One region of the Jejuibacter sp. L23 genome, then DNA from elsewhere that is predicted to be linked to it. Evidence: predicted binding sites of a transcription regulator. Region 1 holds the regulator's gene; each other region holds the start of a gene.
The links. Region 1 encodes CRP, which controls carbon source genes, mostly activating them, when cyclic AMP is high. Its sites were predicted from a motif close to ATGTGANNNNNNTCACAT; they were not measured.
Positions count from the first base shown of each region.

Region 2: a site for CRP is predicted at 2,341-2,358, ahead of adhE (bifunctional acetaldehyde-CoA/alcohol dehydrogenase). Genes of this name have one in related genera too.
Region 3: a site for CRP is predicted at 1,409-1,426, ahead of SCU88_RS00570 (glycoside-pentoside-hexuronide (GPH):cation symporter). Genes of this name have one in related genera too.
Region 4: a site for CRP is predicted at 2,927-2,944, ahead of serA (phosphoglycerate dehydrogenase). Genes of this name have one in related genera too.

Region 1 is NZ_CP138199.1:4,799,633-4,805,132, forward strand. It holds gene SCU88_RS22970 (5-bromo-4-chloroindolyl phosphate hydrolysis family protein) at 1-191, shown strand, start outside; gene SCU88_RS22975 (hypothetical protein) at 413-598, opposite strand; gene SCU88_RS22980 (hydrolase) at 751-1,767, shown strand; gene SCU88_RS22985 (YheU family protein) at 1,768-1,986, shown strand; gene SCU88_RS22990 (phosphoribulokinase) at 2,056-2,922, shown strand; gene SCU88_RS22995 (OsmC family protein) at 2,967-3,371, opposite strand; gene crp (cAMP-activated global transcriptional regulator CRP) at 3,676-4,308, shown strand; gene SCU88_RS23005 (YccS/YhfK family putative transporter) at 4,381-5,500, shown strand, end outside.
Region 2 is NZ_CP138199.1:2,937,776-2,943,275, reverse strand. It holds gene adhE (bifunctional acetaldehyde-CoA/alcohol dehydrogenase) at 1-2,144, opposite strand, end outside; gene SCU88_RS13645 (YchE family NAAT transporter) at 2,591-3,238, shown strand; gene oppA (oligopeptide ABC transporter substrate-binding protein OppA) at 3,751-5,382, shown strand; gene oppB (oligopeptide ABC transporter permease OppB) at 5,450-5,500, shown strand, end outside.
Region 3 is NZ_CP138199.1:121,725-127,224, forward strand. It holds gene SCU88_RS00560 (sulfate ABC transporter substrate-binding protein) at 1-557, shown strand, start outside; gene SCU88_RS00565 (CDP-diacylglycerol diphosphatase) at 635-1,378, shown strand; gene SCU88_RS00570 (glycoside-pentoside-hexuronide (GPH):cation symporter) at 1,601-2,935, shown strand; gene SCU88_RS00575 (aminoimidazole riboside kinase) at 2,945-3,871, shown strand; gene SCU88_RS00580 (ADP-ribosylglycohydrolase family protein) at 3,895-4,935, shown strand; gene SCU88_RS00585 (GntR family transcriptional regulator) at 4,998-5,500, shown strand, end outside.
Region 4 is NZ_CP138199.1:4,330,119-4,335,618, forward strand. It holds gene SCU88_RS20705 (5-formyltetrahydrofolate cyclo-ligase) at 1-2, shown strand, start outside; gene SCU88_RS20710 (LysR substrate-binding domain-containing protein) at 6-890, opposite strand; gene SCU88_RS20715 (PACE efflux transporter) at 997-1,440, shown strand; gene serA (phosphoglycerate dehydrogenase) at 1,486-2,724, opposite strand; gene rpiA (ribose-5-phosphate isomerase RpiA) at 3,014-3,673, opposite strand; gene argP (DNA-binding transcriptional regulator ArgP) at 3,820-4,710, shown strand; gene SCU88_RS20735 (oxidative stress defense protein) at 4,759-5,490, opposite strand.

The DNA.
Region 1 (5,500 bases):
AGAACCTGTCCAGTCAGCTTGCCGGACATGGGAATGAACATCAGGTCACGGCCCGCAGCGTGGAAATATTGAAAGCGCTACGTTCCGCTTTCCGCCAGAAGCACGCCCAGTTGCTGGAAAACGACGAAACGGAACTGAACACCGAAGTCAGTACTCTGGAAAAGCTGCTAAAAACAGACGGCTTCCTGTAACCCCTTTCGGGCCCGCAGCAACTGGCGGGCCCGCATCGGCTACATCAATAATCTCGTTTTCTCCCTCACGACACAGGCACGATCAGATCGAGCTCTTTGCTTATTTCCTGATGATTCCCATGGGAATTAACATGTTGTGGGATCAACTGACCATGGGCGACAGATTTAGACGGAATATAAATGCCGTCAGTGAAGGGAATAAAACGCTTCGCCTGATATACTTAAAAATGCCAGGGGTATTCGAATGCTTTACCAATAACCGATTGACGTAAAAGAGAAACCAGCATATTCAGGATGTGCTCACCAGAATAGGTTTCAGTATTAACCGCAACGGCAATCGCCTTAACATGGACTGAATACCTCCGTAGATAAAACATTTCAGCACGGGTATTCTTATTCTGATTCATTATGACGTATTCCTCACAGGATTGATTTAATAAGCATTCCTTAACTGTGGGTCCCCCTCTTTGAGACGAATTAAACAGACCAAAAAAAGCATCAACAATCTACGGATTTACCGGTATGATGGTGGATTAATTAACTAAAATTACTCTGTACCATGGCAGAAATTACCCCTGCAGAACTCTCCGCCAATAGTGACGAGACGCAGCTTTTCCGCCCAATGATCGGCGCACGCAATCCGCATATGCAAACCATGCTGCCGCGCCTGATACGCCGTCGGCTGCGCTTTACCCCCTGGTGGCAAAGAATCGATACGCCGGACGGCGATTTTATCGACCTCGCCTGGAGCGAACACCCGTCAAAAGCACAGCATAAGCCGCGCCTGGTGGTGTTTCACGGCCTGGAGGGCAGCCTGCACAGCCCATACGCTCACGGGTTGATGAATGCGGCAAAACAGCGCGGCTGGCTGGGCGTGGTGATGCACTTTCGCGGCTGTAGCGGCGAACCAAACCGCATGAACCGCATCTATCACTCCGGCGAAACTAACGATGCCAGCTACTTCCTGGACTGGCTGCGCCGGCGCTACGGCGCTCGTCCGACCGCCGCGGTGGGATTTTCGCTGGGCGGTAATATGCTGGCCTGCCTGATGGCCCAACAGGAAAAAGCCTGTTCGCTGGCGGCTGGCGTCGTGGTGTCGGCGCCGCTGATGCTGGAGCCCTGCTGCTACCATATGGAAAAAGGGTTTTCCCGTTTCTACCAGCGCTATCTGCTGAATCTGCTGAAGGCTAACGCCGGGCGCAAACTCAAGGCCTGGCCCGGAACCCTGCCCATCGACAGGGCCCGTCTGAAACGCATTCGCCGCATCCGGGAATTCGACGATCTGATTACCTCGAAAATCCACGGTTTTCGTGATGCTCTGGACTACTACCGACGCTGTAGCGCACTGCCAATGCTGCCGCAAATCGCCCGACCGACGCTGATTATCCACGCGAAAGACGATCCCTTTATGGATCACCAGGTCATTCCGGATCTCGACCATCTGCCCCCCAACATTGAGTATCAGCTGACCGAGCACGGTGGCCACGTCGGCTTCGTGGGGGGAACACTACGACACCCGGAAATGTGGCTGGAAAAACGTATTCCCGACTGGTTAAGTCAATTCCTGGATGGATAAATGATTATTCCCTGGCAGCAGATATCGGCGGAAACGCTGGATAGCCTGATAGAAGCCTTTGTGTTGCGCGAAGGCACCGATTACGGTGAACATGAGCGTTCGCTCGAACAAAAAGTGGCGGATGTAAAGCATCAGCTACAAACCGGCGAAGCCGTTGTGGTATGGTCGGAACTTTATGAAACGGTCAACATCATGCCGCGCTCGCAATTCCGCGGCTAATATCTGGTTTACCAAACAATTCGCCGTGTTTCAGTGGCTACACCCCTGTACTCAAGGAGTTGCTCAGCTATGTCCACCAGGCATCCGATTATCGCCGTCACCGGTTCCAGCGGTGCGGGAACCACCACCACCAGCATCGCATTTCGTAAGATTTTCGCCGAACTCGGGCTCAGAGCCGCCGAGCTCGAAGGTGACAGTTTCCACCGCTATACCCGCCCGGAAATGGATATGGAGATTCGCAAGGCCCGGGATTTAGGGCGCCATATCAGCTATTTCGGCCCGGACGCCAATGACTTTGGTCTGCTGGAAAATACCTTTACCGAATATGGTCATAGCGGTACGGGAAAGTCCCGCAAATATCTACATACCTACGATGAAGCAGTGCCCTGGGATCAGGTGCCAGGCACCTTTACTCCCTGGCAGCCGCTACCAGAACCTACGGACGTACTGTTCTACGAAGGGCTGCACGGCGGCGTGGTCACCTCGCAGCACGATGTGGCGCAGCATGTGGATCTACTGGTCGGCGTAGTACCCATCGTCAACCTGGAGTGGATTCAGAAACTGGTGCGCGACACCAGCGAGCGCGGCCATTCCCGTGAAGCCGTGATGGATTCGGTGGTGCGTTCGATGGAAGACTACATTAACTACATCACCCCGCAGTTCTCACGTACCCACATCAACTTCCAGCGCGTGCCGACGGTAGATACCTCTAATCCCTTCGCCGCCAGAGAGATCCCGTCGCTGGATGAAAGCTTTGTGGTGATCCACTTCCGGGATCTGGAGGTCGATTATCCCTGGCTGCTGGCGATGCTGCAGGGCTCGTTTATCTCGCATATCAATACGCTGGTGGTGCCGGGCGGCAAGATGGGACTGGCGATGGAGCTGATTATGACGCCGCTGGTGCGGCGCATTATGGAAGGTAAAAAGATAGCCTAATCCCTGGCTGGGGAGGGGAATCTGTCTCCCCTCCCCAGCCAGCATCAGCCTTCCACCACCTCATATGAATGGGTGATATTCACCGCTTTACCCAACATCAGCGCCACAGAGCAGTATTTCTCGGCAGACAAATCCACCGCACGCGACACCGCATTGTCTTTCAGATCCTGGCCGGTAACGATAAAGTGCAGATTGATATGAGTGAACAGGCGCGGCGCCTCTTCACGACGCTCCGAGGTTAGCTTCACCTCGCAGTCGGTCACGCCGTGGCGACCCTTTTGCAGAATAGAGACCACATCGATGGCGCTACAGCTTCCCACCGCCATCAGCACCATCTCCATCGGACTGGGGGCCTTGTCGCCGGAATTCCCGTCCATCAGCACCTGATGCCCGGAGGCGGACTCACCCAGGAAAGTCAGGCCCTCAACCCATTTTACTCGTGACTGCATGTTGTCGCTCCCATCAAGCCATTTTCCCCACAGAGTAAGCCGCCGCAAAGAAAGTCGCAACAGAAGGCGATCCGGGTCAAGCTGAAACGAGACAATAGGAGACACCCGGAAAAAGCTATGCTAAAACACTGAGGATACCCTCTCGCGGCGCGGCGAAGCGCGTACGGGATGAAATTTCACGTGAAATTTATGTAGCTTACAGGCTTTTCTCATGCCAGATCCCCAAGAGCGGGGACAAACGATCAATACGCCCGGAGGCCCATATTCTTCCGGGCGTCAGCTTATAACCAGAGGATAACCGCGCATGGTGCTTGGCAAACCGCAAACAGACCCGACTCTCGAATGGTTTTTGTCTCATTGCCACATTCATAAGTATCCATCGAAGAGCACACTTATTCATCAGGGTGAAAAAGCCGAAACCCTCTATTACATCGTTAAGGGCTCTGTCGCAGTACTTATCAAAGATGAGGAAGGGAAAGAGATGATCCTCTCTTACCTGAATCAGGGGGATTTCATTGGTGAACTGGGGCTATTCGAAGAAGGCCAGGAGCGTAGCGCCTGGGTACGGGCGAAAACCGCCTGCGAAGTCGCTGAAATCTCCTATAAGAAATTCCGTCAGCTGATCCAGGTAAACCCGGACATTCTGATGCGCCTTTCCTCGCAGATGGCCCGCCGTCTGCAGGTCACCTCAGAGAAAGTGGGCAATCTCGCCTTCCTGGATGTGACAGGTCGTATCGCACAGACCCTGCTAAACCTGGCAAAACAGCCGGACGCAATGACCCATCCAGACGGAATGCAGATCAAAATCACCCGTCAGGAAATTGGGCAGATCGTGGGCTGTTCCCGCGAAACCGTTGGCCGTATTCTGAAGATGCTGGAAGATCAAAACCTGATCTCCGCACACGGGAAAACCATCGTCGTCTTCGGTACCCGTTAATCCCGGTCTGTAACGGCGTGTTGTGGCAACGCGCCGTTTTTCTCTTTGCCACTGACGCGTTACCCTGTGCCAATGCGCCGACTGATCTATCACCCCGAAGTTAACTATGCGCTGCGTCAGACCCTGGTACTGTCGCTGCCGGTGATTATCGGGCTAATATTCGGTAGCCTGCAACAGGGCCTGCTCTTCTCGCTGGTTCCCGCCTGTTGCAATATCGCGGGCCTGGATACCCCCCATAAACGTTTCTTTAAACGCCTGATCGTCGGCGGCTCGCTGTTCGCCTTTAGCAGCCTGATGGTTCAGCTACTGCTGATGGAAAAGCTGCCACTGGCCGCCATCTTCTTCGGAATGGCGCTGTTACTGGGCGTTACGGCGGAAATCAGCGCCCTGCATGGCCGCCTGTTGCCTGCTTCGCTTATCGCCGCGATCTTTACTCTGGGGCTGGCCGGCAATATGCCGGTCTGGCAGCCGATGCTGCTGTATGCGCTCGGCACCCTGTGGTACGGCGCCTTTAACTGGTTCTGGTTCTGGATGTGGCGTGAACAGCCGCTACGCGAGACCCTGAGCCTGCTCTATCGCGAACTGGCGGACTACTGCGAAGCCAAATACAGCCTGCTGACCCAGCATACCGATCCGGAAAATGCGCTGCCGCCGCTGCTGATTCGTCAGCAAAAGGTGGTGGATCTCATCAGCCTCTGTTATCAGCAGTTGCATATGCTATCTGCCACCAGCCGCCAGAATGATTATAAGCGCCTGCTGCGCGTCTTTCAGGTGGCGCTGGATCTTCAGGAGCATATTTCCGTCAGCCTTCACCAGCCTGAAGAGGTACAGAAACTGGTAGAGCAGAGCCACGCGGAACCGGTGATTCGCTGGGCGGCCCGTACCGTGGCCGCCCGACTGCGCGTAGTCAGCGACGATATACTCTACCACCGCTATCCCCGGCGCTTTAGCATGGAAAAACCCATCTCCGCGCTGGAAAAGATTGCCCGCCAGCATCCGGAAAACCCGGTGGGGCAGTTCTGCCACTATCACTTCAGCCGTATCGCCCGACTACTGCGCACCCAGCGCCCGCTCTATATTCGGGATCTGATGGCCGACCGGCAACAGCATCTTCCGCTGCTTCGGGCGCTGCGCAGCTATCTGTCGCTGAAGTCCTCGGCGCTGCGTAGCGCAGCGCGCATTGGAACCATGC
Region 2 (5,500 bases), 1.9 Mb from region 1:
GCAAACGCGATACCGGCGATGGTGGCCGCACTGTGCACGCGCTCGCGGGCTACCGGGTTATGGGCGCCTTCGTGGTAAGAGGCCGGCAGATGCTCTTTGAGCAGCTTCAGCGCCTGCAGGGCCTGACCGTCAGAGAACTCGGATGCCAGCACTGAGACGTAGGCTTCCAGCGCATGGGTTACCGCATCCAGGCCGCCGAAGGCGCACAGGGATTTCGGCATATCCATCACCAGGTTGGCGTCGACAATCGCCATATCCGGGGTCAGCGCGTAGTCTGCCAGCGGATACTTCTGGCCGGTTTCATCATCGGTCACGACCGCGAACGGCGTGACTTCAGAACCGGTACCGGAAGTGGTGGTCACGGCAATCATCTTCGCCTTGACGCCCATTTTCGGGAACTTATGGATACGCTTGCGGATGTCCATAAAGCGCAGCGCCAGCTCTTCGAAATGGGTTTCCGGATGTTCGTACATCACCCACATGATCTTCGCGGCATCCATCGGGGAACCGCCGCCCAGCGCGATAATCACGTCAGGCTTGAAGGAGTTCATCTGCTCTGCGCCTTTGCGCACGATGCTCAGCGTCGGATCCGCTTCAACTTCGAAGAAGACCTCGGTTTCCACACCGGCAGCCTTCAGAACGGAAGTAATCTGGTCGGCGTAGCCGTTGTTGAACAGGAAGCGGTCGGTCACGATAAAGGCGCGTTTGTGGCCATCGGTAACCACTTCATCCAGCGCTACCGGCAGTGAGCCGCGGCGGAAGTAGATTGATTTCGGAAGTTTATGCCACAACATGTTTTCAGCTCGCTTAGCAACGGTTTTCTTGTTGATCAGGTGCTTAGGACCAACGTTCTCGGAGATAGAGTTACCGCCCCATGAGCCGCAGCCCAGGGTAAGAGAAGGCGCGAGCTTAAAGTTGTACAGGTCGCCGATACCGCCCTGAGAGGCCGGAGTGTTAATCAGGATACGGGCAGTCTTCATCTTATCGCCGAAGAAGTTCACGCGAGCCTGCTGGTTGTCCTGGTCGGTGTAGAGGCAGGAGGTATGACCGATACCGCCCATAGCCACCAGTTTTTCCGCTTTCACGACTGCGTCTTCGAAGTCGGTGGCGCGGTACATCGCCAGGGTCGGGGAGAGTTTTTCGTGAGCAAACGGCTCGCTCTCATCCACGTCGGTCACTTCACCGATCAGAATCTTGGTGCCGACCGGAACCTCGATGCCCGCCATTTCCGCGATTTTCGTTGCGGGCTGACCCACGATGGCGGCATTAAGCGCGCCATTTTTCAGGATAATGTCCTGAACGGCTTTCAGCTCTTTACCCTGCAGCAGGTAACCGCCGTGGCTGGCGAAACGCTCGCGAACCGCGTCGTATACCGAGTCCACCACCACTACCGACTGCTCGGAGGCGCAGATGACGCCGTTGTCGAAGGTTTTGGACATCAGGATCGACGCCACGGCGCGTTTGATATCGGCCGTTTCGTCGATAACTACCGGAGTGTTACCCGCACCCACGCCGATAGCCGGTTTGCCGGAGCTGTAGGCGGCTTTCACCATACCCGGACCACCGGTGGCCAGAATCAGGTTGATGTCAGGGTGGTGCATCAGCTGATTTGAGAGCTCCACGGAAGGCTCGTCAATCCAGCCGATAATATCTTTCGGCGCGCCGGCCGCGATAGCCGCCTGCAGCACGATGTCCGCGGCTTTGTTGGTGGCGTTTTTGGCACGCGGGTGCGGAGAGAAGATAATAGCGTTACGGGTTTTCAGGCTGATCAACGCTTTAAAAATTGCGGTTGAAGTCGGGTTCGTAGTTGGAACGATACCGCAGATGATCCCGGTGGGTTCGGCGATGGTGATGGTGCCGAAGGTATCATCTTCATCAAGAATGCCGCAGGTCTTTTCATCTTTATAGGCATTGTAGATATATTCGGAAGCGAAGTGGTTTTTGATCACTTTATCTTCAACGATACCCATGCCGGATTCAGAAACGGCCATTTTGGCGAGGGGGATTCGAGCATCGGCGGCAGCCAGTGCAGCGGCGCGGAAGATTTTATCGACCTGCTCTTGGGTGAAATTGGCATATTCACGCTGGGCCTTTTTTACGCGCTCGACGAGTGCGTTCAGTTCAGCGACGTTAGTAACAGCCATAATGCTCTCCTGATAATGTTAAACTCTTTTAGTAAATCAGCATCCAGGACCTCAGTATAGCCTGCCGATTGGCTGTCGCTGGCGCGAAAACAGCAGCGACGCAGATTTACTAAAAGAGCCTTGCCTTAAACATCATCAACCTGACGCTGTTATCCCTGGCGGCGACACCAAGATTACTCACTTCTGAGTAGTTATTTTGTGATCGGCGTCAATTTTACGCCAAGCTGACACCTTTCAGCATGCGGTTTTGATGGTTTTTTAATCGTGCGGGGTCACGCCAAAGGAGTAGCCGCCAGGCGACTGACTATAATCTCAGCGAAAAGCCGTGGCGCCTTGCCGCAGTGGCGGTGGAGATAAGCGCCGGATGGTGAATTAACGTGGCGTCGCTGGCGCTTTTCCATTACATTACGCGGGCCTTTTTTCCCGTTCATTTTGTGGAGTCTCGGGTGACTCAGATACTGTTCGATTTTCCGACCTGGTTTAAGTTCTTTATTGGTCTGTTTGCGCTGGTTAACCCGGTAGGGATCCTGCCAGTGTTTATCAGTATGACCAGCTACCAGACCGCGGCGGCGCGTAACAAGACCAATATGACCGCCAGTCTTTCGGTCGCCATTATTCTCTGGAGCTCGCTGTTCCTGGGAGATGCCATCCTGCAGATGTTTGGTATCTCTATCGACTCTTTCCGAATTGCTGGCGGTATTCTGGTGGTCACCATCGCGATGTCGATGATTAGCGGCAAGCTGGGTGAGGACAAACAGAACAAGCAGGAAAAATCGGAAACGGCCATCCGCGAGAACGTGGGGGTGGTGCCGCTGGCGCTGCCGCTGATGGCGGGCCCCGGTGCTATCAGTTCTACCATTGTCTGGAGCACCCGCTACGACAGCTGGCTTCATCTGGCGGGATTTAGCGTAGCGATCGCGCTGTTTGCCCTGAGCTGCTGGCTGCTATTCCGCGCCGCGCCCTGGTTGGTGCGTCTGCTGGGGCAGACCGGCATTAACGTTATTACCCGAATCATGGGCCTGCTGCTGATGGCGCTGGGGATTGAGTTTATCGTCACTGGTATTAAATCGATATTTCCGGGCCTGTTAAGTTAATCGACGGTTATTTATTCCCATTCTCTGCGGCGCCTGACGGGCGCCGCTGTCGTATATATCTCTTCTGATATACAAAAATTGTATCGGCAATGCCGGAACAAGTCTGGCGGCTGCCTGACGTCAATGCTATTGATACGGCATCCGTCGGCATCCGTCGGCATTGTCGCAATTGGGTGATTTTTATCCGCCCGTCGCATAGCTTAACAATTTTGCAAAATAATCCTGGCGGAAGCGTTTTGTTCTTTGCTAGCCTGCGATGGGCGGCTTTATATAACTCTTTATAATGCAATAACGATAATTTATAGCGTTAAGCGCCATTTTAAATCTTTCACCTGGTGATGGTGTCTACCTCTGTCTGGCCGATTTAACAATACGGCGCGCCGGATTAGCGCGACGTAAAAGAGTGACGGGTTGTCGGTCTTTCGTTCATACCGACGCCCGCCGCCGGGCTCGTCCCGGTATGGCGCAGGCCTGAAAGGGCCAATAATTATAAGTACAGGAGCAATAACACAATGACCATCATCACAAAGAAGACCGGGATCGCCGTCGCGATACTGGCGGCGTTTATCACGGCGAATGGGGCAGGGGCGGCGGAGGTTCCTGAAGGAACGACCCTGGCGGAAAAGCAGACCCTGGTGCGTAATAACGGTGCGGAAGTACAGTCGCTGGATCCGCATAAAATAGAAGGAGTCCCTGAATCTAATGTGAATCGCGATCTGTTCGAGGGGCTACTGATTTCCGATCTTCAGGGGCATCCCATCCCAGGCGTAGCGGAAAAATGGGACAACCAGGATTTTAAAGTCTGGACCTTCCATCTGCGTAAAAACGCTAAATGGTCCAACGGCGAACCGGTGACTGCCCAGGACTTTGTCTATAGCTGGCAGCGACTGGCGACGCCAGATACCGCATCGCCTTACGCCAGTTATCTTCAGTATGGGCATATCGCCAACGTCGACGATATTATCGCCGGTAAGAAAAAACCGGAGACTCTGGGGGTTAAAGCGCTGGATGCTCATACCCTACAGGTCACGCTAAGTGAACCGGTGCCTTATTTTTATAAACTGCTGATTCACCCTTCGATGTCGCCGGTGCCCAGGGCCACAATTGAAAAATATGGTGAGAAGTGGACCCAGCCAGGAAATATGGTGAATAATGGCGCTTATAGCGTCAAGCAATGGGTGGTGAATGAGCGCCTGGTGCTGGCCCGCAATCCGCAGTACTGGAATAACGCCAAAACTGTGATTAACCAGGTGACCTGGTTACCCGTTGCTTCTGAAGTGACCGATGTTAACCGTTACCGCAGCGGCGGAATTGACATCACCAATAATTACCTGCCCATTGAGCTGTTTCGCAAACTGAAACAGGAACTGCCGAAAGAGCTCAGTATCACCCCCTATATGTGCACCTACTATTTCGAAATCAATAATAAGAAACCGCCGTTTAATGACCCGCGGGTGCGTACCGCGCTTAAACTGGGGCTGGATCGCGATATCATTGTCAATAAGGTGAAAAACCAGGGCGACCTCCCGGCGTACAGCTATACCCCGCCTTACGCCGACGGAATGAAACTGACGAAGCCGGAATGGTTCGGCTGGAGCCAGGAAAAACGTAATGAAGAGGCGCGTAAACTGCTGGAAGAAGCGGGCTATGGCAAAGGAAAACCGCTGAGTGTCGACCTGCTGTATAACACCTCGGATCTGCATAAGAAGATGGCGATTGCCACCGCCTCTATCTGGAAGAAAAACCTGGGGATTAACGTTCGTCTGGAAAACCAGGAGTGGAAAACCTTCCTGGATACCCGCCATCAGGGGAATTATGATGTGGCCCGCGCCGGCTGGTGTGCCGATTATAATGAGCCAAGCTCGTTCCTGAACACCATGCTGTCGGGCAGTTCCAATAATACTGCGCATTACCAGAGCCCGGCATTCGATAAGATTATTGCCGAGACCCTGAAAGCCTCTGGCGATGAGGCCCGGGCAGAGCTTTATGATAAGGCGGAGCAGCAGTTGGACAAAGACTCCGTCATTGTGCCTGTCTATTACTATGTGAACACCCGACTGGTGAAGCCGTGGGTAGGGGGATATACCGGCAAGGATCCGCTGGATAATACCTACACCAAAGATATGTACATTATTAAGCACTGATGGTCCGCGGCGGGTTAAGTCCCGCCGCACGATGCCTCTTCAGTGACAGAGCCAGAGGGTTAGGGCAATGCTGAAATTTATCCTGCGTCGCTGTCTGGAAGCGATACCGACGCTTTTT
Region 3 (5,500 bases), 610 kb from region 1:
ATCCGAAGAGCTCCGGCGGTGCGCGCTGGAACTATCTGGCCGCCTGGGGCTATGCGCTGCACCACAATAACAACGATAAAGCGAAGGCGCAGGAGTTCGTGAAAGCGTTGTACAAGAATGTGGAAGTGCTCGATTCCGGTGCTCGCGGTGCCACCAATACCTTCGTGGAGCGGGGTATTGGCGATGTGCTGATTGCCTGGGAAAATGAAGCGCTGCTGGCAACCGAAAAACTGGGCAAAGGTAAGTTTGAAATTGTCACTCCGAGCGAATCTATTCTGGCGGAGCCTTCCGTTTCGGTAGTGGATCGGGTGGTGGATAAGAAAGAAACCCGCCCGGTGGCGGAAGCTTATCTGAAGTATCTCTACTCGCCTCAGGGGCAGGAGATAGCAGCGCAAAACTTCTACCGACCGAGGGATGCGAAAGTGGCACAGAAGTACGCCGCGCAGTTCCCGAAGCTGAAGCTGTATACCGTGGATGAGCTGGCGGGCGGCTGGGCTGAAGCCCAGAAAACGCACTTCGCCAGCGGCGGCATCTTCGATCAAATAAGCCGGCGCTAACAGAGCGGCCCTGCGGGGCCGTTTTTTATTTCCGCAGATTGCGCTACGCTGCCTGCTTCCAACGCCGGGAGAAACGCGTGCGACGTCTGTTACTGATTCTGCTCATCCCTTTGACGCTGCTGCTGGCCGGGGCCGGTTATCTTCATCTGGCGGGACATCCGGATGCTTTGCGCCATATCGTACTGAAACAGTGTCTGCCGGGCTGGCAGCATGGCAACCCTGCTCCCTGTACCCGGGTCACGCAAGATGCCGCTCTTCTTAAGGATCGGAACGGCCCTTTGCAGTATCTGCTCCTTCCGGTCATCAGAATTAACGGCATTGAAAGCCCGATGCTGCTGGATGCTGAAACTCCCAACTATTTCTGGCTGGCCTGGCAGGCACGGGATCTGCTGGGCGTGAAACGCGGCGCGCCGGTGCCGGATACGGCCATTGCGCTGACGGTGAATTCCCGGATGGGTCGTACCCAGAATCACCTGCATATTCATATCTCCTGCCTGCGTCCTGAGGTGAGAGCACAGCTTAACCGCAGCGCTGCCGGAGTAGGCCTTCGCTGGCAACCTCTTGATGGCAGCATTAGCGGTCATCGCTATCTGATGCGTCGGGTCAGCGCCGATGCGCTCAGCAGGCAGAGCCCGTTCCGTCTGCTGGCGAACGAGGTGCCCGGTGCCCGTGCGCATATGGGGCGCTATGGACTGGCGCTGGCATTGCTTCCCGACGGAGATTTCGTCCTGCTGGCCATCGAACGTCATCTGCTGCGCCTGAATCTGGCCTCGTCCGAGGAAATTCAGGATCACGACTGTGCGATCCTCCACGACAGCTAACCTCCGGCTCCCTTCCCAAAAGTAAAAGGTATGTGACAGCGATCAAAAGATATAACAGTATACCTTTATGTCTTTTGATTAAATCTTAGACTGTACCTGCCACACCAACCCGTGAAGTCTGCCGTATTGTTCGGGAATTTAATAAAAAAGACATTATTTTTCATGCCATTAATTTAAATCCACCTTCGGTGACTGCCGAAGGCCCTGAGAGGGGTACTGATGATGAAGCTCTCTGTTGTGGAAAAAATAGGCTTTGGCGCTGGGGATATGGCCGTCAACGTGGTGATTGTCGCCATGCAATTGCTACTCGCTTACTTCTATACGGATATTTATGGGCTGCGCCCGGCTGATGTGGGGGTCTTACTGATCGTGGTGCGGATGATCGATGCCATTATCGACCCAGCCATGGGGATCCTCACCGATAAAATAAATACCCGCTGGGGGCGTTATCGCCCCTGGATTATCTGGTTCGCCATTCCGTTTGGCTTTGCCGTGTATCTGATGTTTATTACCCCGGATCTGGCCTATACCACCAGGCTCGCCTGGGCCTATTTCTCTTACATTCTGATGACCCTGGTCTACACGGCGATCACCATTCCTTATATCTCCCTGATAGGCGTGATTACTGACGATCCGGTGGAGCGTCTGAGCGCGAATGGCTACCGGTTTGTCATGACCAAAATCGCCGCTTTCCTGGTGACCATTGTGGTGCCGATGCTGGCAGTCTGGTTGGGGCAGGGGAACAAAGCGTTGGGGTATCAGTTTGCGATGGGGTTGATGGGTGCGATGGGGACGCTGCTGTTTCTGTTCTGTTTCTTTACCACCCGTGAACGACTGAAACCGGAAATTCCCACCCTACCGTTGAAGCAGCAGTTTGCCTGCATGTTGCGTAACGATCAGTGGATTATCCTGGGTATCGTGATTTTACTGCTGATGTGCGGCTACGTGATTCGCGGCTCGGTGGCGGCCTATTACGCTAAATATTTTTTAGGCGGCGGCGATGCACTGATTTCGCCATTCCTGACGGTGGGGGTGGTGGCTTCGATTCTGGCGATGGTCAGCACCACCTGGCTGACCCGGTTTTACGACAAAATTAAACTGTTTCGCTATACCCAGCTTATTACCTTCGCGCTGAGCATTGCCATGTATCTGCTGGTGGGTCAGCAGGATGTGGTGCTGGCGTTTGTTTTCTACTTCCTGATCAATTTCTTCTGCGACATGCAGATGCCGGTGTTCTGGTCCTCCATCGCCGAAGCTGTAGATTACGGTGAAAAGAAGAACGGCCAGCGTGTTTCCGGCCTGGCATTTGGCGGCATCCTGTTTTTCCAGAAATTTGGAATGGGCATTGCTGGCGGCATGCTGGGTTTCCTGCTTAATGCGTTCGGTTATCAGGCCGATACCGCCCAGAGCGCGAGCTCGCTGGCGGGTATTGCGCTGATGATGACGCTGATCCCCGCGCTGTTCCATCTGGCTATCGGCCTGCTGATGAAACGCTACCGCATTAATAACGACTATTACCGCGAAATTCGCGGTGAGCTGGCACGTCGCCAGGCGTAAGGAGGGGCGATGAGCAGAGTCTGGGTAATGGGTGATGCCTCTGTCGATCTGATGCCGGATGATGAGACGCACTACCTTAAGTGCCCCGGTGGCGCCGCGCTAAATGTGGCGGTGTGCGTGGCACGACTGGGAGGGGACTGCGGCTTTATTGGTCGTCTGGGGCAGGATGATACGGGCGCCTTCCTGCGTCATGTCTTTATGCGTGAAGGCGTGGATGTCGCGCATCTGCGCCCGGATGCGGCGCTAACCAGCGCCGTGTTAATCGTCAGCCTGGACCCCTGCGGGGAACGCAGCTTCACCTATCTGGTGCGGCCGAGCGCCGATACCTTCGTGACCGCGCAGGATTTACCGGTGTTCCAGCCTGGGGAATGGCTGTGCTTTAGCTCGATCGGCCTGACCGACGAACCGGCCCGCACGGCCTGCCTGGAGGCTGCCCGTCGAATGCGCCACGCAGGTGGCAGCGTTATGTTTGACGTCAATCTGCGCGAGGCGATGTGGCCTGAGCCTCAGGCAATTTCCCGGGTGATCGAGCAGGCCATTGGTTTTGCATCCATTGGCAAGGTATCGGCAGATGAACTCTGTCGCCTGAGTGGCACGCATCACTGGCGGGAAGCGCGTTTCTACCTGCGCGATCGCGGCTGCCCGATCACGGTGATCTCATTGGGCGATGAAGGCGCCTGGGTGATTTCGCCTGAGGGAGAACGCCATTTTAGCGGCTTTCCGGCTCAGGTGCGGGATACCACCGGTGCCGGAGATGCCTTCGTGGGGGGACTGCTTTACACCCTTTCCTGTGAGAGCGCCTCTCTGGCGGCGGCGGTCAATAATGCCAATGCCTGCGGCGCCCTGGCAGTCACCGCGAAAGGCGCCATTACCGCGCTGCCCAACCTCGCACAGTTACACCAGTTCCTGGCCCGAAAAGCCGGAACATCGCTTTAATAACCAATGACAGGAGCAAAATCATGCAAGTGGATTCAGATAAGGTTCTGGGATGCCTGGTGGGGGCCGCGGCGGCCGATGCCATGGGCGCGGCAACCGAAGTTCGCACTCAGCAGCAGATTCAGGATTACTTCGGCGGTTGGGTCACCGACTTTCGCAAACCGCCTGCCGACACCTTTGGTCGTTGTAATGAGGCCGGGATGTGTACCGATGATTTTCTGCAGGGTTATTACATCATGGAGTCGCTGCTGAACCACCAGCGCCAGGTGAGTGATGCTGCGATGCGCGAGGCATTCTCTCGCTGGCTGGCTTATCCTTACTACGCTAATTTTACCGGCCCGACCACGCGTGCGGCCATGAAGGCGATTTTTAATGACGAGCGCCCCTCGCTTCAGGGAGAGCTGGAGGGCGAAAAGCAGTCGGTACAGATTATTAATAACGGCAACGCCGAGGCAACCAACGGCTCGGCAATGAAGATCTGGCCCGCGGCATTGCTTCATCCTGGCGATACTGACGCGGCCATTGCCTGCGCGCTGGATGTTTGCCGCTTTACCCATAATAACCTGTTGGCGATGTCTGGTGCTGCCGCCGTCGCGGCTGCGATAAGCGAAGCTCTGCGTCCGGTGACCAGCGCCGATGCCATCATCGCCGCTGGCGTCTATGGCGCAACCCGGGGTTACCGACTGGCGCAAGAGCAGGGGGCAATGACCGTTGCCGGGCCTTCTGTGGCACGCCGCATTGATCTGGCAGTGCAAATTGGCAGGCGTCATCGTCACTGGGAAACGGCCATCGTAGAGCTGAATGATATTATCGGTAGCGGCCTGCACGTCAGCGAAGCGGTTCCTGCCGCGTTTGGGCTGTTCGCCTGCTGTCCGGATTCTGCCGTTGATGCTATTATTTCGGCCGTTAATATTGGCAATGATACCGATACGGTAGCCACGATGGTGGGGGCCATTTCCGGCGCATTTCACGGCGCGGGAGCACTTCCCGCCCATTATCTGACTACCGTCGACAGCATGAACCACTTCGATCTGGCTACGCTTGCCAGGAAGATTGCAGGGTAAGTGAAGCGGTTACCCTGCCGGGGATGGTGTGGCCATCCCCCGCAATCCAGTGAGGTAACCCGGTGCAGGTTGATAAGGAAAGTTTCACGCCACTCTACAAGCAGTTGTTTTACATTATCTGCCAGCAAATCCAGAGCGGGACCTGGGCGCTGGGTCAGCAGCTTCCGACTCAAAAAGAGATTGCCCGCCTTTACAATGTTTCGCTGATTGTCGTTAAGCAGGCGTGGAATGAGCTGGTCAGCGCCGGTTTTATTACCTCCCAACGCGGCAGCGGCTCGGTGGTGAGCGCGGTGCCGGACGGAGTGAGCTATGGTCATACCTTCCGGGGGATTACCCGCGACCTCCAGGATGCCAATATCCCGGTGGAAAACCAGATTCTGGAGATATCACCTCGCCATGCGCGTGATGCGCTGGCACACGGACTGAGCCTGCCTCCCCATCATCAGTTCCTCTATATTTCCCGGGTGCGCAGTCTGAAAGGGCGGCCGTTCAATCATGAGCATATCTATCTTGATACGACCTTTTTCCCGCAGCTAACGCTCAATGCTGACGATCTGCGGCACGA
Region 4 (5,500 bases), 470 kb from region 1:
AATCGCTATTTCCCGCCACGCATCAGCGCCACCAGTTCTCTGGCCCCCTGTCCCAGCGGTTGCGCCTTATTCCATATCAGGTGCACCGGCAAACGCAGCGCATTCTCGGTATTACCGAATCGTAAACGTACCAGTTCGCCCTGAGCCAGTCTGGCGGCAATAAGCGTCTGGGGGAAATTGCCCCAGCCCAGCCCGGCTTCCACCATCTCCAACGCCATCGCGAAACTGTCGGCATACCAGCAGGAAGTCGCCACCTTCGCCCGGGCATCCGCCAGCGGTCGATCGCGGCTGGCCACCACAATCTGACGTACCTGAATCAAATCCTCCAGCCAGCGCGGCGCATTCTTTTCGGCAAGCAGCGGGTGATCCGCCGCCAGGGTCGCCACCAGCGCTTCATCATCCACCCACTGAAACTGCAGCTGCCCGTCGACCTGGAGGCCACCCCAGGCCAGCGCCAGACTGATGCGCTGCTGCTGCAACAGGTGAACAATCTCATCCTGCGCTGCCTGAATCATCTCCACCTCCAGCAGCGGATAGCGTCGGGAGAGTTGATTCACCGCCCGCAGCAACGCCTGAGGATTAACATCGGTGACCACACCGATGGACAACCGGCTCTCTAACCCCCGGGAAAGCGCCAGCGCATGGTTGTGCAACTGGGTCAGTTGGTCCTGCGTCGCTCTGACGTGAGGCGCCAGCGCCAGGGCCCGGTCGGTGGGCATCGGCTCACGGCGACTGCGGTCAAACAGCGCATAGCCCAGCTCCGCTTCCATATTCGCCACCGCCATACTGACAGCCGAAGGCACCCGGCGTAGCGCCCTGGCTGCGGCTGAAAAGGAGCCGTGATCCAGCACGGCCAGAAACAGTTCGATATTGTCACGCGTAAAGTGCATAGCCCAACCTGTCACTAAAATTGATAGCTCCTGACTTTTTCTGTCAGTCACGCTGAGGCAATCTTAGCGCCCACATCATCATCACGAAACCGACAGAGAGGAAAATGTGCAGGGTGTAAAACGCAAACTGGTCTATGTCACCGCCTATGAACTGATTGGAATGACAATCTCCGCTCTGGGACTGGCGCTGCTTTCCGGCACCGCCCCCACCACCACCGGCCCGCTATCGGTGATTATTACCACCATCGCCGTATGCTGGAATTTCATCTGGAATACGCTGTTTGAGTGGTGGGAAAGCCGCCAGGATTCGCGTACCCGCACCGTAAAGCGGCGTATTTTGCACGCGGTAGGTTTTCAGTTAACGCTGGTGGTGTTCCTGATCCCGCTGATCGCCTGGTGGATGGGGATTACCCTGGTGCAAGCCTTCCTGCTGGATATGGCGCTGATCGCCATCATCCCCTGCTATACCTTCATCTATAACTGGGCGTTCGATAAGCTGTTCGGCGTACCGGCCTCGGCACAACCGGAAACAGAAAGCGCGGCCCGATAAATAGCAAAAGGCCTCCGAAGAGGCCTTTGTTACTGACGACGCAAATTAGTAGAGCAGTCGCGCGCGGATAGTGCCCGGAATCGCCTTCATGGCCAGCAGGGCATTTTCCGCCACCGCTTCCGGCGCATCGATATCGATAACCACATAACCCATATGCGGCGTGGTCTGCAGATACTGGGCTGAGATATTAATGCCTTCGGCGGCAAAGATCTGGTTAATGGCTGTCAGCACCCCGGGGCGGTTTTCATGAATATGCAGCAGACGGCTCACGGTCGCGCCATGATGCGGCAGGGAAACTTCCGGGAAGTTCACCGCCGAAAGGGTGGATCCGTTATCGGAGTACTTAGCCAGCTTACCGGCCACTTCCAGGCCGATATTCTCCTGCGCTTCCTGGGTGGAGCCGCCGATGTGCGGCGTCAGCAGCACATTGTCGAACTCGCACAGCGGCGACAGGAAGGGATCGCTGTTGGTCGCAGGCTCGGTCGGGAAAACGTCAATGGCCGCACCGGCCAGGTGCTTACGGGAAAGCGCATCGCACAGCGCCGGGATATCCACTACGGTGCCGCGTGAGGCGTTGATCAGCAGCGAGCCCGGCTTCATCAGCGCCAGCTCATGTTCGCCAATCATATCTTTAGTGCTGGCATTTTCCGGCACGTGCAGGCTCACCACATCGCTCATATTCAGCAGATCGGAAAGATGCTGTACCTGAGTGGCGTTGCCCAGCGGCAGTTTGCTTTCGATATCGTAGAAATAAACGTGCATACCCAGCGATTCCGCCAGTATGCCCAGTTGGGTGCCGATGTGGCCATAACCGATAATGCCCAGCTTTTTACCGCGCGCTTCAAAACAGCCCGCCGCCTGCTTGTTCCAGACGCCGCGATGCGCTTTGGCATTCGCTGCCGGTACGCCGCGCAGCAGCAGCAACAGTTCGCCAATCACCAGCTCAGCGACCGAGCGCGTATTGGAGAACGGCGCGTTGAACACCGGCACACCGCGGCGGGCCGCCGCATCCAGATCCACCTGGTTGGTGCCGATACAGAAACAGCCTACCGCTACCAGCTTCTCGGCCGCAGCGAAGATCTCTTCGGTCAGTTGAGTACGGGATCGGATTCCAATGAAGTGGGCATCGCGGATCGACGCTTTCAGCGCATCGCTATCCAGCGCCCCTTTGTGATATTCAATGTTGGTGTAACCCGCGGCCCGCAGGTTATCCAGCGCTTTCTGATGCACGCCTTCCACCAGCAGGAATTTAATTTTCTCTTTCTCCAGTGATACTTTTGCCATTTCCCGACCCTGTCTTGTTGTAGATGCTGTGTCTTAACGACCGAACATAAGCTCGCCTTCTGTCAACATATCAAAAATAGCGGTCCCGGCAATATGAACGTTTGCGTGGTCTTTATTTAAGAAAAGTCATGATGATGCAAAAGCAGAACAAAACGTTGTGTGATAGAAATGTTACAGAACAAATGCGGGAGATGGGAAAAATATGTGACATATGTCACTAAAAAAGCGGTGTAAAAAATTTCTGGCAAACCGGGGCATCATCCGCCCCGGCTCAGGCAAAAAGCGGCGTTTATTTTACGATTGTTTTTACGCCATCTTCGCTACCAATCAATGCCACATCGGCGCCACGACGTGCAAACAGTCCCACAGTCACTACGCCGGGAATGGCGTTAATAGCATCTTCCAGCGCCACGGGGTCCAAAATCTCCAGGCCATGCACATCAAGAATCACGTTACCGTTATCGGTCATCACGCCCTGGCGGTACTCCGGGCGCCCCCCCAGCTTCACCAGCTGACGCGCCACGCAGCTGCGTGCCATAGGAATAACCTCTACCGGCAGCGGAAAGTTACCCAGAATCGGCACCTGCTTGGAGCTATCCGCGATACAGATAAACTTCTGCGCCACGGAGGCGATGATCTTTTCGCGCGTCAGCGCAGCGCCGCCGCCCTTGATCATCTGCATCTGGTCGTTAATCTCATCTGCGCCATCCACGTAGATCCCCAGGGAGTCCACATTGTTGAGATCGAACACCGGAATGCCCAGCCCTTTAAGCTTTTCCGTTGAGGCGTCTGAACTTGATACCGCGCCTTCTATCTGGTGCTTCATGGTACCCAGCGCATCGATAAAATGAGCGGCGGTGGAGCCGGTGCCAACGCCCACAATAGTTCCCGGTTGTACGTACTGGAGAGCGGCCCAGCCGACCGCTTTTTTCAGTTCATCCTGCGTCATGATGGTTATGCCTGTTCGTGAAAGATGTCGGCATTATAGTGCATGACGACACAAAAGTGGGCAGCCCGACGGCGATCCAATACTGGATCAAGACCGAAATTGTGTCATAGTGCTGGGCACGATAAAAACAGGAGTACAACACAACAATGAAACGCCCGGACTACAGGACATTACAGGCACTGGATGCGGTCATACGCGAGCGGGGTTTTGAGCGCGCCGCGCAGAAGCTGTGCATCACCCAGTCTGCGGTGTCACAGCGCATCAAGCAGCTGGAGAATATGTTCGGGCAACCGCTTCTGGTACGAACCGTTCCGCCGCGCCCTACCGAACAGGGGCAAAAGCTGCTGGCGCTGCTGCGCCAGGTGGAACTACTGGAAGAGGAGTGGCTTGGAGATGAATCCGGCTCCACGCCGCTGCTGCTTTCGCTGGCGGTGAACGCCGACAGTCTGGCGACCTGGCTGCTGCCTGCGCTTTCGGAAGTGCTGGCCGACTCCCCTATTCGTCTGAATCTTCAGGTCGAAGACGAAACCCGCACTCAGGAGCGCCTGCGCCGCGGTGAAGTGGTCGGCGCAGTCAGTATTCAGTCCCAGGCGCTGCCGAGCTGCCTGGTGGATAAACTGGGCGCACTGGACTATCTGTTCGTCGGTTCAAAGGCGTTCGCCGAACGCTATTTTCCCAATGGCGTCACCCGTTCAGCGCTGCTTAAAGCGCCCGCGGTGGCTTTCGATCACCTCGACGATATGCATCAGGCCTTCCTGCAGCAGAACTTCGATCTGCCGCCAGGCAGCGTGCCCTGTCATATTGTGAACTCATCGGAAGCCTTCGTTCAACTGGCGCGTCAGGGCACCACCTGCTGTATGATTCCGCATCTTCAGATTGAGAGAGAGCTGGAAAATGGCGAGCTGATTGACCTGACCCCGGGTCTGTATCAGCGCCGGATGCTTTACTGGCACCGCTTCGCGCCAGAAAGCCGGATGATGCGCAAAGTGACCGATGCCCTGGTGGCATTCGGTCATAAGGTACTACGCCAGGATTAACCCTTTGACCCTCTCCCCATTGGGGAGAAGGTCAGGGCCAGGGGGAAGTTACTGCTGCTGCGCCCCACCCTGCGGCTGCAACTGGAATACCACATCCACCTGATCGTCAAACTGAATGGTCTGCTGATCGTAGGTTTCCTGCGCCGATACCGGCGCCGCCGCTTCGGCTTTCATCATCCGCACCATCGGCGTTGGGCGATAGTTAGCCACGTGGTAGCGAACGCTATAGACCGGCCCCAGCTTGCTGTCGAAGCCCTGAGCCAGACTACGAGCCTGACGTAAGGCATCGTCGATCGCCGCCTTACGCGCTTTTTCTTTGTACTCTTCCGGATGCGCTACACCCAGAGAGACCGAACGGATTTCATTAAGGCCGGCCTTCAGCGCACCGTCCAGCAGTTCGTTCAGCTTATCCAACTGGCGCAGCGTCACTTCGACCGAACGTACGGCGCGGTAGCCCTTAAGCTGAGACTTGCCGTCCTTCAGATAATCATATTCCGGCTGAGTGCGCAGATTCGCGGAGCTGATATCTTTCTTCTCTACGCCGTTCTTCTGCAGAAAACCCAGATACTGGGCAACGCGATCGTCGGCCTGCTTCTTGGCGGTAGCGGCCTCTTTCGATGAAACACTCACCTCAATGGTCAGGGTGGCGATGTCGGGAACGGCATCGACGCTGGCGGTGCCAGAAGTGACGATATGCGGCCCATTCGGCAACTCGTTTGCCTGCGCGGCCACGCCGCTCAGCCCTAACACAGCCGCTAATGCTAATACTTTAAACTTCACTGTCATTCCT